DNA from 2 places in the Pseudoalteromonas sp. Hal040 genome. Region 2 is predicted to be linked to the other one. Evidence: riboswitches for the same ligand, from Rfam matches in the RefSeq annotation. Region 2 holds a riboswitch; the other holds the start of a gene.
What was found. A riboswitch is a leader RNA that binds a small molecule or an ion and turns the genes downstream of it on or off. The one in region 2 is predicted to bind lysine.

Region 1 (7,897 bases), 1.4 Mb from region 2:
AGCCGATTGCGAAACTACTTGCTCCTAATGTATTTGAAGAATTGAGCAAACATAATTTCAGCGCGAGTAGTAACTCTATTGAAGGGTTTGATATAAGTGTTGTGGCACAAAAAAGCACTGACTGGCAGTGCTCTTTTATTAACTTTAGTGACTTACGCCGCGACTTGGCTTTCTAATAGTCGGCTGTGGATAGCCTGAACTACATAATCTGACTCGCTTTGTTCAACTAAGAAGCACAGGTTATGTTTACTTGCACCGTGGCAAATTAAACGAATATTAAAATCGCTTAATACCTGCATTAAGTTCATTTCTTGCTGACGTAATTGAATTTCCGAACCAATTAAAGCCACCAGCGTTAAGTTATTTTCAACCGATACATGACAAAACTCAGAAAGCTTATCTAAACAGGCTTGATCAAGCTCTGGACGTGATGCATTCGGTGCGTTATCCAAAGTAATTGCAACACTGATCTCTGAGGTAGTAACTAAATCAACCGAAATATTAAATTCGCTTAAAATGGTGAATACACGGGCTAAGAAACCGCTCGCAAGGAGCATTTCTGGGCTTTTAACCGTTAATAGAATTTGGTTTTTACGCTGTGTTACCGCACGAATACCTGGTTGCTGAGACTTTTCTTTTTCAATCAATGTTCCACCTAATTGCGGCTCACGGCTTGAACCAACAAACACACTAATGTGACTACGGCTTGCCGGTAAAATAGTAGCAGGATGCAGTACTTTTGCACCAAACGTTGCCATTTCTGCCGCTTCATCAAAGCTTAAGCGTGCAATTGGGCTTGCTTTAGCGCATAAACGCGGATCAGTACTGAAAATACCGACTACATCGGTCCAAATATGCACGCTTTTTGCGTTAATTGCTTCAGCGAGTAATGCAGCACTGTAATCTGAACCACCACGGCCTAAAGTGGTCGTTTGATTGTGTTCATTGCTACCAATAAAGCCTTGGGTTACCACAACCTGATCATCAAGTAGCGGTACTAAATGCTCTTTAGCCGCTGCAGCGGTTGCTGCAACATTTGGGGTAGCTTTAGCAAATTGGTTATCTGTTTTCAGCACTTTGCGAACATCAAAACGCACCGCATTAAGACCTTGGCCACGTAACACTTGAGTAAACAAATACGATGATAAACGCTCTCCAAAGCTCAGTAGCTCATCTTGCTCTGCTACTGACTTTGCGCCTTCTGACGCTAGATTTTGAAAAGCCTTAAGCGTTTCATTAAAACCATGTGCTAAATCAGCATCAAGCGACAGCTCTGCCAAGATTGCTTCTTGAATGGCGACTACGCCAGTAATATGTTCATCACGCTCAGCCGCGCTCAAATCACGTTTACACAATGCAACTAAATGATTGGTCACGCCAGCACTGGCACTCACTGCAACAATACGTACTTGATTATCAGCACAAACGATTTCTGCACAGCGGCTCATAGCATCAAAGTTAGCTACACTGGTGCCACCAAATTTTGCAACAACGTAATCTGATTTTGTGTTGGCGGCTAATTGGGTATTCATGTCGTCTCCTTTTGTGGAAAACTATCCACAGTAAATCAAGAAGAACTCGGCAAGGGGGTGCTTTGAAAATAAAGAGTAGTCCATGCCAGAAGCTCTCCACCTAGTTTGGTGACAGTTTTGAGGATTCAGCCCCATAAACCGAAAAATAACCGTGACGTCCGATTAATTTTCTCGGCGAGTACTTCCCTCATTAATGGTCATCGGCGTTCGTCACCTCACATTAATTACCTAAGTATCGCACCTCTTCTGAATGTTAAGTTAACACCTGGTTAAAATAACAAAGCCTGCTGTTAAAAGCAGGCTTCGAAAGTTAACGTTTAGACGTCTAGCTGTCAAGTTGTTTTATGAAATTAAACTGCCCGCTAAGTGCGAACCGTAATAACCTACGGTGTAGGCAATTAATAAATAAACCGACATTCTAAGATAGCTCATAAAGGTCAGTGCTTTTACCTTACTCATGGCAATAATACCTGCCGCAGAGCCGATAATAAGCATTGAACCACCTACCCCAGTTGCGTAAGTAAACGACAGCCATTGCTGTGGACTCATTACAATATCTGCTTTTAATAGTGCTGCAGTGAGAGGTACGTTATCTACTGCCGCAGATAAAAGCCCCATTAAATAGTTGGCATATTCCGGTGCCATCAATTCATAAAGGTGAGTAAATTTAGCAAGCATACCGACTTCTTTTAATGCACCAACGAGTAATAATACACCGACGAAGAACAATAAAGTGTCGTATTCAATCTCACGTATGTAATCGATGATTTTTTTGTTGACGTCTTTTTTGCGCATTAAAAATTGTGCAACCAAAAACATCAGTGATAAACCAAATAAAAAGGTTAATAGCGGTGGTACACTGTAAAGTACGCTTAAAGTTAATGTGGCTATGATGGTAGAGAAGAAGATAACCGCAATGGTTATATCTGTTTTTTCAATTCGACGCGCGGTTTGTTTTTCAAATACTACATTACCCGACATACCCACCGATAGCATCGCTGCTAACAGTGCCACACTTGAAAGCGCAGGGACAATCAACAACAACAGGTGTCCTATCGTCACTTTTTCATCTAAGAAAATCATCAAGGTCGTAACATCACCGGTGATCAGCGATACCCCACCCGAGTTAACACTAAATACAATTAAGGTTGCATATTTTATTAATTTTTTAGGATCTAATTTCAGCGACATCACCACCGCAAGCGAGATTAAAGTCGCGGTTATGTTGTCTGATATTGATGAGAATAAAAATGCAAAGCCACCAATCAGAAACATCAGCTTTCGTTCACTGATTTGATTTGGCATAATTTTATGAACAATATTCTGGATAAAGCCTTTAGAGTTTAAATACGCTACAAAGGTCATTGCAGCCATTAAAAACAGCCACAAAGTCGCGATCTCTAAAATGTTGTGATCCAGTTGGTGTTGTATGGTTTCTGGGCTTTGCCCATGAATTGGAGAGATAAATAAGATAATCCAGCATAAAGTGCCAAAAAAAAGCGTCGTTTTGGCCTTGTTTACATGGATAATATCCTCTATAACGATAAGCAAAAATGCCACCGCTATCAGGGTTAGGATAAGTGGGGTTACCATGGTGTTTGAACAACCTTTATAAAAATGTAAAAATTGTAAGTCGAGTGTTTCGGCGCGGATTCTAGCAGCATAGAAAGCATAAAACTATTCTCAATTACATAATTTACTACTAATCGCTAACACCAAAGTCTGAATTTACTGGAGCCTTATGATCCCAGCTAAAAAGTTATTAAATACCCTTACTGAACATTGGGGGGTGTTAGAACTGCTATTTAAACGTTTTAAGATGGCTGATTTCAGCTTGAAAGACGTACAAAATGCGATAAAACAAAAACAACCTTCTTGGTCAAATGAACGCATTTATAAAGAAACAAATCGTTTATTGAATCAAGATATTATCATTCCACTGGCAAAATCATCGCAGTTAGAAATAAACCGTGCAATCGCCGATTTTGCAACTTTCTTACTACAAGAAGAACACCTAGGTCTTGCCCAAGAAATTAGTGTGCTTGTTGATGATTTAGCTCGCCTTGGTAATCGCCTTGCTAAAGCAGGTGAAATTGAAGATTACGATGAGCTTCGTCGCTTCAGCCGTATTATGGATGATCGGGTACGCAAAATAATGAAATTGTTTGCCCACAATGAAAACGCGATTTTAAATATTGTTGAGCAAGCGAAAGCTGACAACGCGGTACAATCACTGCAAAAACGCTATAAAGCAGTGATTGAAGCGTTTGATGAATACATCGAGCCTATGCTTGAAATGGTGGATATTCGTGGTGACTTCCACGCTTGCTTTAATACCATCGAAGAACAAATTAGCGCGCAAATAGAGCAAATTGATCGCCTAGGTAAGTCATATCAAGACAAGCGCATGCTTGAACAATTACGTACTCGTATTCTAGAAATGCATTTAGTTGGTCGTGAAAGCTTACGTAAAAGCGCCGATATGCTGATGCCGCTACGTGAAGAGTTACGCCGCAACAACCTAATTACTCGCCAAGCGGCTAAAGTGCTGGGTTTAGTGCGTAAAAATGGCGTCGATAACATGTTAAGTGCAGTACAGCCTAACTTTGTTTCAGACGCGCAACGTTTTTCACTTGGTCAGCAACGTCATATCGTGGCCTATATGGCAGGCTTAGTTGACTTTGAGCACGATGAATATCAGCTACCAGAACATGATGATGTGCCCGCCTATCAAAGCCCGCATATTCCTGATTACAACGATGTTAAAACACAATTTAGAAAACGCTTTAAAATAGCCAGCAAAAAAGCTCAGCCGCTGCTTAGTTTCTTAGATGAAAGCTACCCAGATCTAGAGGCTGACGAAATGCTGTTCTTATATCAAAAATTGATTAGCGATGGCGACCTTGAAATCAGCCAAAGCCAAGAGAAAGTAAAAATAAAAATTGCCCAGCAACACTTTTCTCTTTACCCATTTAACTCATCGATTGCTGACGATAAAAAAGCAACAGAGCAATAACCATGACAGATATTAATTTAGATGATTTAACGCATCTGCAAGCTATTAATAAAAAGCTCACATCAGGCTACCACATTAGCGAACAAGACACGCTGATGTGGCAAGAGCTTGATCAACACATTGATGCTTATCGCGCGTTATTTAACGCCCTAGGCCATGACCTACAACATGATAGCCGTGGCTTTTACTATTTTGGCAGCGACGAAAGCACCCCAAATATGGGTAAAATTTCGCGTGCCATCGCACTGACTATCTACATCTTGATTGAGCACTATGCCAATACTGGTAAAGATCCAATGCGGGCCTTGTTTGACGAAGTAAACGACCTTGAACTAATGCAAACCTTAGTGCAAATCAACAAGCACCTGTTTGATCAATTAGAAATCTTTTCAGGCTCAGATTTACGCAAAGACGTTTACCTTCGTATGGTACGTTTAGGTCTTGCTCGCGAAGTAGAAAATGGCTTTATGCTGCAAGCACCTATTTATCGTTATATCGATGCATTAATGGAAGTAAACGAAGAAACCTACCTAGGAGATGACGAATAATGCAAAGCCAAAGCCTATACGGACTCAGCAAACTTGCGCTTTTAAATACCGCTGGCTATGCAAAATGCGTGATCCCGCTGGATAAAAGTAGTTCAATCTGTGCACCTAATAATACCGGTAAAAGCTCGGTAATTAATGCCCTGCAATTTCCATTGATCAATGATTTACGTCTAACAGAATGGGATGGCCACGATTTAGACGAAACCCGAAAATTCTACTTTTCGTCAGATCAATCCTATATTTTACTCGAAGCTGACCTACCTAATGGCCCTGTGGTGATTGGTGTTGCTGGCCTTGGTAAAATTGCTGGTTACGCGCATCAGTTTTTTTGCTACCAAGGTAAGTTAAACCTTGATCACTACACTCAAGGCAAAACTATTGTAAAATTCACCAAGCTTTTTAATCACTTAAAAGAGCAAGGTTTCAATCCAATTGAATTAAAAGCGCAAGAGCTAAACGCCCTACTCACTGGCGGCGCAACCCCATTTGATGGCGATATCAACTTAAAGATGATCCCCCTCAATAACGTGCAAGACTCCGCGATTTATAAAGAAATTTTCCGCCGTATCCTTAACTTGCATAAGTTAGGTGCCAGTGATGTTAAACGCTTTATGCTACGCGTATTTGAGCGCCATATGTCAAACTCACGGGTTGATTTTTATGAAGTATGGCGACGTTCATTTGATAAAGTGAATCGCGCTAAACGTGAATTAAAAGCCCTTGAGTCAATGCAAGAGCCAATCGCAGCTCTTGAATCTATGCTTGAAAACCAAACAGTTTTAAAAGGTAAGCTTGCTGCCTATGCGCCAAAAATTGACCAAGCACTGATTGACTTTGAAACCTATCAACAAGAGCAACTCACTGAGCTAAATATTGCCCTTGAGGATATCGAACACGAAAAGCACGAGTTCGAACAAAAGCAGCAGCTGTATATTCAGCAATCCCGTGATATTGAGCGTAAACAAACTCAAATTGAACAATGGTTTTTAGATTATCGAGCGCTTAAATCTGAGTTTGAATTGGTTAATAAAGCCACCTTAAAAGTAAGCCTTACGCAGCTTAAACAAGATTATGAATCGCTATCGCATTCATTAAGCAGTGCCCAAGGGCAAAGCTTGCACACGCTTGATTACCGTATTAGCGAAACACAAAAGCAAATTAAGAGCCTAAAATTACAGCTGAAGAACCTTGAGTTCAATTTATTCACCCGTATGCGTGAAGATTTATCTTTAAAAGAAGTCGAAGAGATTTCGCGTATTCTAAACCCTGATATCTTATCGTTTGCCACCACCAGCAATGGTGATGTTGAGATCACAGACGAAGATGCCTTTGGTGAGTTCTTAGAGCAGTTATCAGCAAATGTGAAAGGCGGTGTACTAACTCTTCCTGGCGCGACGATTAAACTTAAAAAGCTAAGCCCAGTGCAAATGCAAACGGGCGAAAATAAAGAGCAATTAACCGCGCAACTCGCTGCCCTAGAAAACTCACTAAAAGAATTTAAACAACAGCGCGAAGTCGCTGCTAATGTCGCCGAAAAGCAAAAAGAAAAAGATGCCTTATATGATGAGCTAATGGCCTCAGAAGAAGCATTAAAACGCTTTGAACAATTTGAAGTGATGCAGCAATCTGTCGATGCACAAACCATGCTAAAAGAGCAATTAAATGCAGAGCGCGAACAAGTTGACGACTACCTGCAAGACATTCAAAAGAACAGCGGCTCAATCAGCGACCGTCGCTCAATTATCAAGTCGAAAAAAGATTTGCTTGCGCGCCAAGCTGACCGTTTACGCCAAGTTAAATCTGAACGTATCGATCACACCCTTGATGTTTATTCAGGTAAAGTGACTCCATACATGATTGAAATCACTATTGATTTTGATAACTTGAGCGATCTTATTCACCACTTCAATAAAGACTGCCAAGAGTTACGTAACTTTGATATCAACGTACGTAATACCTACCTGCATATTTACAATGCGGGTATTACTAAATTTGATAACGAGAACGATGAGTTTACTAAATACGAAAAGCTTATTAGCGCGTTTCATAACATTGATAACGAGCGCGATGCCGTTGAGCGTCAAGGCCGAGTTGCGTTAACCGAAGTAGCCGCCACCATTAAAGGCTTGCGCGAAGATCTAGACCGCCTACGCCGTGAAATGAATAGCTTTAATAAAGGAATTAGTCAGCATCGTATCTCTAATCTTCAAGCATTCAAAATTAATGTTATTCCGCGCAAGATGCTGGTTGATAGCATTGATACCATTATCAGTACCTCAAATCAGTTTGAGCAAGGCGATACCCTCGACTTATTGAGCCAAGAGCCTTATAGCGAGTCTGCGGTAAACGAGGCAAAAGATCATTTAATTAAGCTTGCCTCTGAAAAAGCTGGTTTAACATTGACCGACTTATTTGATATTCGGTTTGAAGTAGTAAACCGCGCTGGTGAAACTGAGCACTTCGAAAAAATTGACTCAGCCGGCTCTAACGGTACCCGTATCACCATTAAGCTACTTTGTGGCATGCTGTTTATTCGTTATTTATTAAGCGACCAAGAACAAAACTTGTATCGTATTCCGATTTATATCGATGAAGCAGCCGATATCGACCCACAAAACCAAAAAGCAATTATCGAAACCGCGCTTAGCTTTGGCTTTGTGCCGATTTTTGCCTCAGTTAAACCACAAGTTAGCTGTGATTACATCGTCCCTATTCGCACTGTTAAAGATGGCGCACAAAACTGGGTCGATGAAAAAGATTGGATAGAAGTGGAACACACTGCTTAATTACAAACTATTACA
Region 2 (7,897 bases):
TTCGGAGGTTGATACCATGCAGCAAATTGTTCCTCATACTTATATGGAGCTTTGATGACTTTCATAAACTCATCAAGTGAAACGCTTTGAGCTGTTTGTTCATACTCAGCCAAGATCATTTCAATATTATGATTGCGTGGAATGACTGCAGGATTAACAGCTCGCATTGTGCTGTAACTTTCAGGAGATGTTCTTAACTTCCATTTTGAAACCCATCCTTTAAGTTGAGAATCGATAGCAAAGTCTCTCACTAAAGATTCAGTGAGCGCATTGAAAGTATTGGTATAATCAAGCTGATGTTGTTTCATTAAACTTAGCAATTCTGAAACCAAAGCATGATCGCCTTCTTGCTGATCTGCTAATCCTAATTTCTGCTGCCACATAGTATTAAATGCATCATTGAATTTAGCTGCAAAATCATTCACTACCGGCGAGAGTTTTTCGACGGCACTCTCTTGATCAGCAAATAACGGAATTAAGCTTTCAGCCAAACGTGCAATATTCCAATTGGCAATATTGGGTTGATTACCAAATGCGTAACGTCCTTGATGGTCAATTGAACTGAACACCGTGTCTAGGTCAAACTGATTCATCATCGCACAAGGACCATAGTCAATCGTTTCACCACTAATCAAGGTATTATCGGTATTCATCACGCCATGTATAAAGCCAATTCGCATCCAGCTGATAACAAGCTCAATTTGCTTATCGAGTACGGCAGTTAAAAATTCAATATAACGCTGCTCACCCGTGCTGTTAATGTCAGGAAAATGACAATTAATTGCGTAATCAACGAGCTTTTCTAGCCCTTCGATATCCCCTTGGGTAGCTAAATATTGAAATGAACCCACACGGATATGGCTTTTCGCTAGGCGAGTAACAACTGCACCCGGGCGAGGTGGCTGACGATATACCGTTTCGCCAGTTGTAACCACAGCTAAACAGCGCGTAGTTGCGATGCCAAGCGCATTAAGCGCCTCACTCATTATGTACTCTCGTACTGCTGGGCCTATGGCACAGCGACCATCACCACCGCGCGAGAACACTGTTGCTCCAGCGCCTTTTAACTGCAAGTCCCACAATGTGCCATCTTTATCTGCAATAGCGCCAAGCAAATGTGCTCGGCCATCACCAAGACGCGGTGAAAAATGACCAAATTGATGACCTGAGTAACCAAGTGCAACCGGTGCAACGTCGTTATCTATCGTTGAACCAGATAACAATTTAGCTAAAAATTCGCTGTCGTGATTAATCGCAAAATTATCAGCGAGCTTGTCATTGAAGAGCAGCAATTGCGGCTCAGCAACGGCGCTAGGCATATCTTTAATCGCAAGTAGTTCACTAATATCTGTGTATCGAGTTTGCAGTTTCATAACTGTCCTTAACGTGTTGCGACACCTACGCGGTTATCACCTACACCATAAGCCACGAGCTGACTAAGTGCCTGCAGGCTGTAACCACTTTGTTGTTGTAATTCATTGAAGAAGTCTTGCGCCGCTTGTAATGACTTTTTAGTTTGTAAGCCGCCATCAATCAACTCATGGGCACGCAAGTAGGCTTCTACATCGCGAGAAAGCAAAAAGGTATCTTTACCAAGCGCTCGCAAAGCGTAAGGGCCAGTGTTGCCTCCTAATCGAGCGCCATGTTTTTTAAGATAAGCCCACAGACCAATAATATTGTCAGTTGGCCAATCTGCTATAAATTGACTGAAGCTGCCATGTTTTTCGGCAACTTCGTGGATCATGTATGCATTTTCAGGGATCGTTTGTACTTTTTTGAAATTTCGGATGATACGTTCGTCACTAGCTTTTTGCTCAAGCATATCCGGTGGCATCATCAATAATTTTTCTACGCTGAAATCCCAAAACACATCACGGAAACCAGCCCACTTATTATTGATTACAGACCAATAAAAGCCGCTTTGAAAGACTTTACGCGTAAACTCTTCTAACCATAAATCGTCATGCATTTTGGCAATATCAGTATCATCGAGCGGGTTTGATAACAGCGCATGCAGCATTTCTTCACTGCCCTTTCGAGATACGGCTCGTTGATAAATATCGTTGAATTTTTCCATCATTTTTCCAATTTATGTGGTTAGCGCTAAGTGTACGTAAAAACATGGTTATACGTAACCATGTTGCAAAATCGGTCACTAAAAAACAAATCCTTCGCCTTGACACCTAGATGGCTAAAATGCTTTAATCGCCGCCAATACCCTATTTAACTATGTTGGCTTTAACCTTTAAAGCGAGCATAAAGGGCTGGAAGAGGTGCGTTATTCAGGTAGCGTATGGGAAGAGCACAGACTCTGTTGATCATACGTGAGGGGAATTAACGCCGAGAAGTAACACCGTTTGTGAGGTGCTTATTTCGGGCGACTGGGCTGAATCCCAGCGACTGTCACCAACAATAGCAAAACGCTATTGATTAGTTTGGTGGAGAGCTTCTGGTCTTAGTATAATAAGGCCGTCGCGTCTTTATTATTTTAAGCCCATTCGCTCTTCGAATTATACCTTGTTCGAACGACAACATGCGGCTCCATTCAAATGTTCCCGCATAAACTCTTCGAATACCTTATAAGTTCGTGAGAGATGATCAACAATTTTGATTTAAACGACTATCCATTATGGACAGCACTTGTCACGCCATTTTCTGAATCTGGCGAGGTCGATTACACGGCCCTTGAACAACTGGTCACTGAGCAGCAAGATGCAAATAACGGCATTTTATTGCTTGGCAGTACCGGTGAAGGACTGGCGCTTTCACTCAAAGAGCAACAAGCCATTGTTGAGCATGTTTGCCAATTAGCACCGACTGTACCACTTATGGTTGCTGTGGGCGGCATGAACCTCAAGCAACAAGTTGCTTGGGTTGAATACTGCAACCAACTACCTATTCATGGCTATCTATTGGGCTCACCTCTGTATGCAAAACCTGGGGTTGTTGGCCAAACACATTGGTTTGAAAGCCTACTTAACGCAAGCCATCACCCTTGTATGTTGTATAACGTACCAGGACGTAGCGCAGTTGAGATCTCACCGCAGGTGATCAAAAACCTTGCTGAGCACAAAAATCTTTGGGCTTTAAAAGAGGCCAGTGGCGACATTAGCAAATTTGAAGGCTTTAGAACGGCATCACCAACATTAGCCATTTTCAGTGGCGATGATGCACTTATGCCGTATTTTGCTCAAGCTGGTGCCAAAGGTTTAGTTTCGGTTGCCGCGAATGCTTGGCCGATTCAAACCCATGAGTTTGTTAAACGCAGTTTAAGTGGTCAATACCCAAATCTATTCACCGATTGGTCGCAAGCAATCCAAAGTTTATTCGCTGTAGCAAATCCAATCCCCGTAAAAGTACTGATGCACCTGCAAGGTAAAATAAATACCCCGCATTTACGTCCGCCGCTTACGCATTTAGAGCTTGAGCAAACAGACAGCATCACCCACGCAAACAACACAATTTTATCTTGGAACTAAAAACAGGTTTTATCATGAGCTGGTTAGAATTATTAAACAACTTAGAATCAGGCGCAGTTCGCGCAGCAACACAAGACGAGAACGGCAACTGGCACGCCAATGTTGAAGTTAAACAAGGCATTTTAGAAGCCTTTAAAAATGGCACAAATACCGAGTTCCCGGGTGGTTTTGTTGATAAGCACAACTTAGCACCACAAGGCTTTGCAGCAGATGCAGGCGTGCGTATGGTACCAGGTGGTAGCAGTGTTCGTCGTGGTGCACACGTTGCCAAAGGCACCATTATCATGCCTCCAGCGTATGTAAATATTGGCGCGTTCATCGACGAAGGCACAATGGTCGACAGCCACGCACTAGTGGGTTCATGTGCACAAGTGGGTAAAAATGTTCACCTAAGTGCAGCAGTGCAATTAGGTGGCGTACTTGAGCCAATTGGTGCCAGCCCTGTGGTAATTGAAGATGGCGCATTCATTGGCGCAGGCTGCGTTATTGTTGAAGGTGTGGTTGTGAAAAAAGGTGCTGTACTTGCGCCGGGTGTTCGCTTATCGGCAACCATTCCTGTCTACGATTGCGTTAACGAGCGCCAGCTAGACAAAGGTGAAGCAATCCCAGAAAACGCGATTGTGATCCCAGGCTCTCGTCCAGCTTCAAATGCATGGGGTCGTGAACAAGGTCTAAGCATGTCGTGTGCATTGATCGTGAAATACCGTGACGAACAAAGCGATGCATCATTACTGTTAGAAGAGGTTTTACGTTAATGAGCTTTTTGAGCACGCCCATCAAGCAAGCGGCTGAACACGTTTCAACGCATCTTGATACGCCATTTTTTATCTATGATTTAGATAAATTAACTGCACATTTAAATCAACTGACTGCACAAACCGATGTAAAACTTTGGTATGCCGTTAAGGCCAACCCACTGTCTCGCATTATTCAATGTTTAGACAGCGCAGGGTTTAACTTTGATGTTGCAAGTAAAGGTGAACTTGAGCAAGTACTTGCCCAAGGCATCGATAGCGAGCGCGTGCTCAACACAGGGCCTGCAAAAAGCCCTGCACAAATTTCACATTTTATTGCTCGCGGCGTACGTACTTTTGTGGCCGAGAGCATTAACCAAGTTCGCTGGTTAAGCGAACAAGCAACAAAAGCAAATTGTCAGCTGCAAGTTCTATTGCGTGTACAACTTCGTTGGCCAGACAGCGAAAAGAACCCACTTGGTGGTGATAGCCTCACTCCTTTTGGTTTGGGCTGCGATGAGTGGCAAGCACTCACTGCAAGTGATTACCCTGCTCTTAGCTTTGATGGTCTGCATATTTTCCAATGGGGCAATATGCTGAGCACTGACAAGCTCGCCGAGCTATGGCGCGCGATGATTGCGCCACTGCAACAGCTAGCACGCTCATTAAACATTAATCTTAATATTCTCGACTTAGGGGGGCTTAGGCATTCCTTATACGCAAGATGCTAACCGACTCGATTGGTCTGCACTTATCGAGACCCTGGCGAGCATAAAAGCAGATGCCGGTGTTAATGAGCTTTGGATGGAACTTGGCCGCTATGCGGTGGGCGAATGCGGCCATTACGCAACGCCAGTTGTTGAGCGTAAAGTAAATTACAATCAACAGCAGGTCATTTTATCAGGCGGTATTAACCATTTACTTCGCCCAGCTGTGACAAGCCAAGATTTTCCTGCATCGTTACTACGCGAATCGACGGCTGAGCCTGCAGCAATGACTTTATACGGGCCACTTTGCACCGCCCTTGATTGCTTAGGTGAGCACCAATTAGCGAGCGATTTAAATGAGCAAGACTGGTTGGTATTCAGCCAATGTGGCGCATATGGCTTCACCGAAAGTATGCCGTACTTTCTATGCCACGAATTAGCGGCTGAATACATCCTTGAACAAGGCAATATTGAGTGCATCCGTAGCGCTGAAGATGCCAGCTATTATTTAAGGTAATCACCATGAGTAAAGAATTAATCAGCCAAGAGAATATTGTGGTTGGCGAGATTGCAAACGGCCTACCACTGACAATTCCTGTGTATCGCTTAAAAGGCGATGGCACGGGGCCAAACGTGTATATACAAGCCAATATGCACGGCGCTGAAGTACAAGGTAACGCAGTAATTTATCAATTGCTTGAGCAGCTAAAATCACTCAAGCTGCGTGGCGATATTACTCTAGTGCCTTATGCCAACCCTATTGGTTGCAACCAAAAATCAGGTGAGTTTACTTTAGGTCGCTTCGATCCAATTACTGGCACCAACTGGAACCGTATGTACCGCTTTAATAAAGCGTTACCGTCACAGATTGCTGAACAGCATAAAGACAGTGATGATGCGACCCTTAAAGCGGCGTTTAAACAGGCACTCGTTGCTGACATCGACAGTCAATTAACGGGCCCAGATTACAGCCTACCAACGGGTAAGCGTATTGCGCTTAACTTGCAAAAGCTCGCCCATCAGGCTGATATTGTTTTAGATCTTCACACCGGGCCTATCTCAAGTCAGCACTTATACTGCCCTGAATACGCCAAAGAAAGCGCGAGCTACTTTAACATCGAACATGTGTTATTGATCCCAAGTGATTTTGATGGCGCGATGGATGAAGCGAGTTTCTGTCCATGGTGGTCACTATCTGAAGAGCTTGGCAAGCAAGGCCGTGAATTCGCTGTCCAAGTCGAAGCATTCACCGTTGAGCTAGGTAGCCAAGAAAAAATCGATTTAAGTGCAGCACTTGATGATGCAAATAGCATTTTAAGTTACCTCAATTACAAAGAGGTATTAGTTGATGCTGCGTACCAACCAAAAGCGATGACACGCTATGCCTGTATGCTTGAAGATTATATAGCTTACTACGCCCCTATGGGTGGCATGGTAGAATACCTTGCCCCACTGGGTGGCCATATTAAAGCAGGTGAGCCTATCGCCCGTATTTTAAGAATGGAGCGCTACCTTTCTGAGCAGCCGCTACAAACATTAAGTTTTGATAAAGACGCCATCGCTATTTTGCATTTTGCTTCAGCAAGCGTGAATCAAGGTACCGAACTTTATAAGTTTTTTACCAACGTATTTGAGCTATAAGCTCATCCCTTCTCATTGCGTGAGAGTCGACGGCTTAAGCCCTTAGGCCGTTACAGCAGGGCTCCAAGCTTAGCTTGGGGCTCTCTATTTACCTAAAATTTCAACAATTCAGTACAAGTTCACGGTTACTTATGTAAAAATCGTTATAATTATACCTACTTACAAGTCTACTGAAAGGGAACTGCAATGGGATGGCGCATTTGGCTGGCAGCCGCTGGCTTATTTTCTGTACCTGTATTTGCTCAAACTGAACAACCACAAACTAACGAACAAGATGACGCGCTAGAACTCGTAAAGCAGTGTATTTTGAACGAAGCTATTGGCGGTGACGGTAAACAAACACTCGAAGAACTTCGTAAAAAATGTTCTGACTTAGACGAGAGCAAAAAGCTCACCGCTCTTGAAAAACGTAAAGCCCGTGAAGAAGTAAGTAAGAAAAACCGTAATGTGATCACCCCACATAAGCGTAACTATATATTGCCGCTGTCTTACGTATCCAATCCTAATGAGCGCCCTTTTGATGGCCTAAAAGACCTCGCTGAAGAAGTCGATGGCGAGCCACTTGATAATCTTGAAGTAAAATATCAACTATCAATCAAAGTGCCTATCTTCGAAGGCTTCTCAGATAAAGACCAAGGCGTATTTTTTGCATTTACCATGCAATCGTTTTGGCAGTTTTATAATAAAGATATTTCATCACCGTTTCGTGAAACGAATTATGAACCTGAGATATTCTGGGTGAACTACCTCGACCCTGAGCATGTGCTTTGGGGCGATGAAATGGCAATTGCAATTGGTGCCTCACATCAATCGAATGGCCGCAGCCAGCCAAATTCTCGTTCATGGAACCGTATTTATGCGGATTTCTTATGGGAAAAAGATGGCTTTGTATTTAGCTTTAAGCCTTGGTACCGCATTCCTGAAGATAAAAAAGACGATGAGCTCGAAGCCCGTGGCGATGATAATCCAGATATCTACAAATACATGGGTTACTTTGAGTTCTCGGGTGCATACCGTTACAACGAGCATGAATTTAGCTTTATGACCCGTAATAACTTAAATTCAGATAACCGCGGTGCAATCCAATTAGATTGGTCTTTCCCTCTTTGGGGCCGATTACGTGGTTACGCACAATACTTTAATGGTTATGGCGAAAGCTTAATTGATTACAACGCCGATATTGAACGTTTTGGTGTGGGTATTCTATTAACTGACCTACTTTAACTGATAAAGAGCGAGCTTTAGTTAGCTCGCTCTAAATAGTCGTTATTTTTTAACGATGAAGTGACCTTCAAATTCTGCCACTAACACATCGCCATCGTATATGTTTACTGGC

Region 1: linked by a shared signal. The riboswitch ahead of lysC (lysine-sensitive aspartokinase 3) and the one ahead of dapA (4-hydroxy-tetrahydrodipicolinate synthase) in region 2 are both predicted to bind lysine.

The regions. Positions count from the first base shown of each region.
Region 1 is NZ_JARLUU010000001.1:1,425,520-1,433,416, reverse strand. Features, by position in the region: gene P4S60_RS06455 (4'-phosphopantetheinyl transferase family protein) at 1-176, shown strand, start outside; gene lysC (lysine-sensitive aspartokinase 3) at 153-1,532, opposite strand; lysine riboswitch at 1,614-1,786, opposite strand; gene nhaD (sodium:proton antiporter NhaD) at 1,875-3,125, opposite strand; gene P4S60_RS06440 (hypothetical protein) at 3,274-4,548, shown strand; gene P4S60_RS06435 (condensin complex protein MksE) at 4,551-5,096, shown strand; gene P4S60_RS06430 (ATPase) at 5,096-7,882, shown strand.
Region 2 is NZ_JARLUU010000001.1:67,203-75,099, reverse strand. Features, by position in the region: gene P4S60_RS00350 (protein adenylyltransferase SelO) at 1-1,373, opposite strand, end outside; gene P4S60_RS00345 (DNA-3-methyladenine glycosylase I) at 1,382-2,077, opposite strand; lysine riboswitch at 2,261-2,457, shown strand; gene dapA (4-hydroxy-tetrahydrodipicolinate synthase) at 2,595-3,479, shown strand; gene P4S60_RS00335 (2,3,4,5-tetrahydropyridine-2,6-dicarboxylate N-succinyltransferase) at 3,494-4,234, shown strand; partial or broken gene P4S60_RS00330 (PLP-dependent decarboxylase) at 4,234-5,437, shown strand; gene P4S60_RS00325 (succinylglutamate desuccinylase/aspartoacylase family protein) at 5,443-6,561, shown strand; gene P4S60_RS00320 (phospholipase A) at 6,748-7,785, shown strand; gene P4S60_RS00315 (bifunctional GNAT family N-acetyltransferase/hotdog fold thioesterase) at 7,828-7,897, opposite strand, start outside.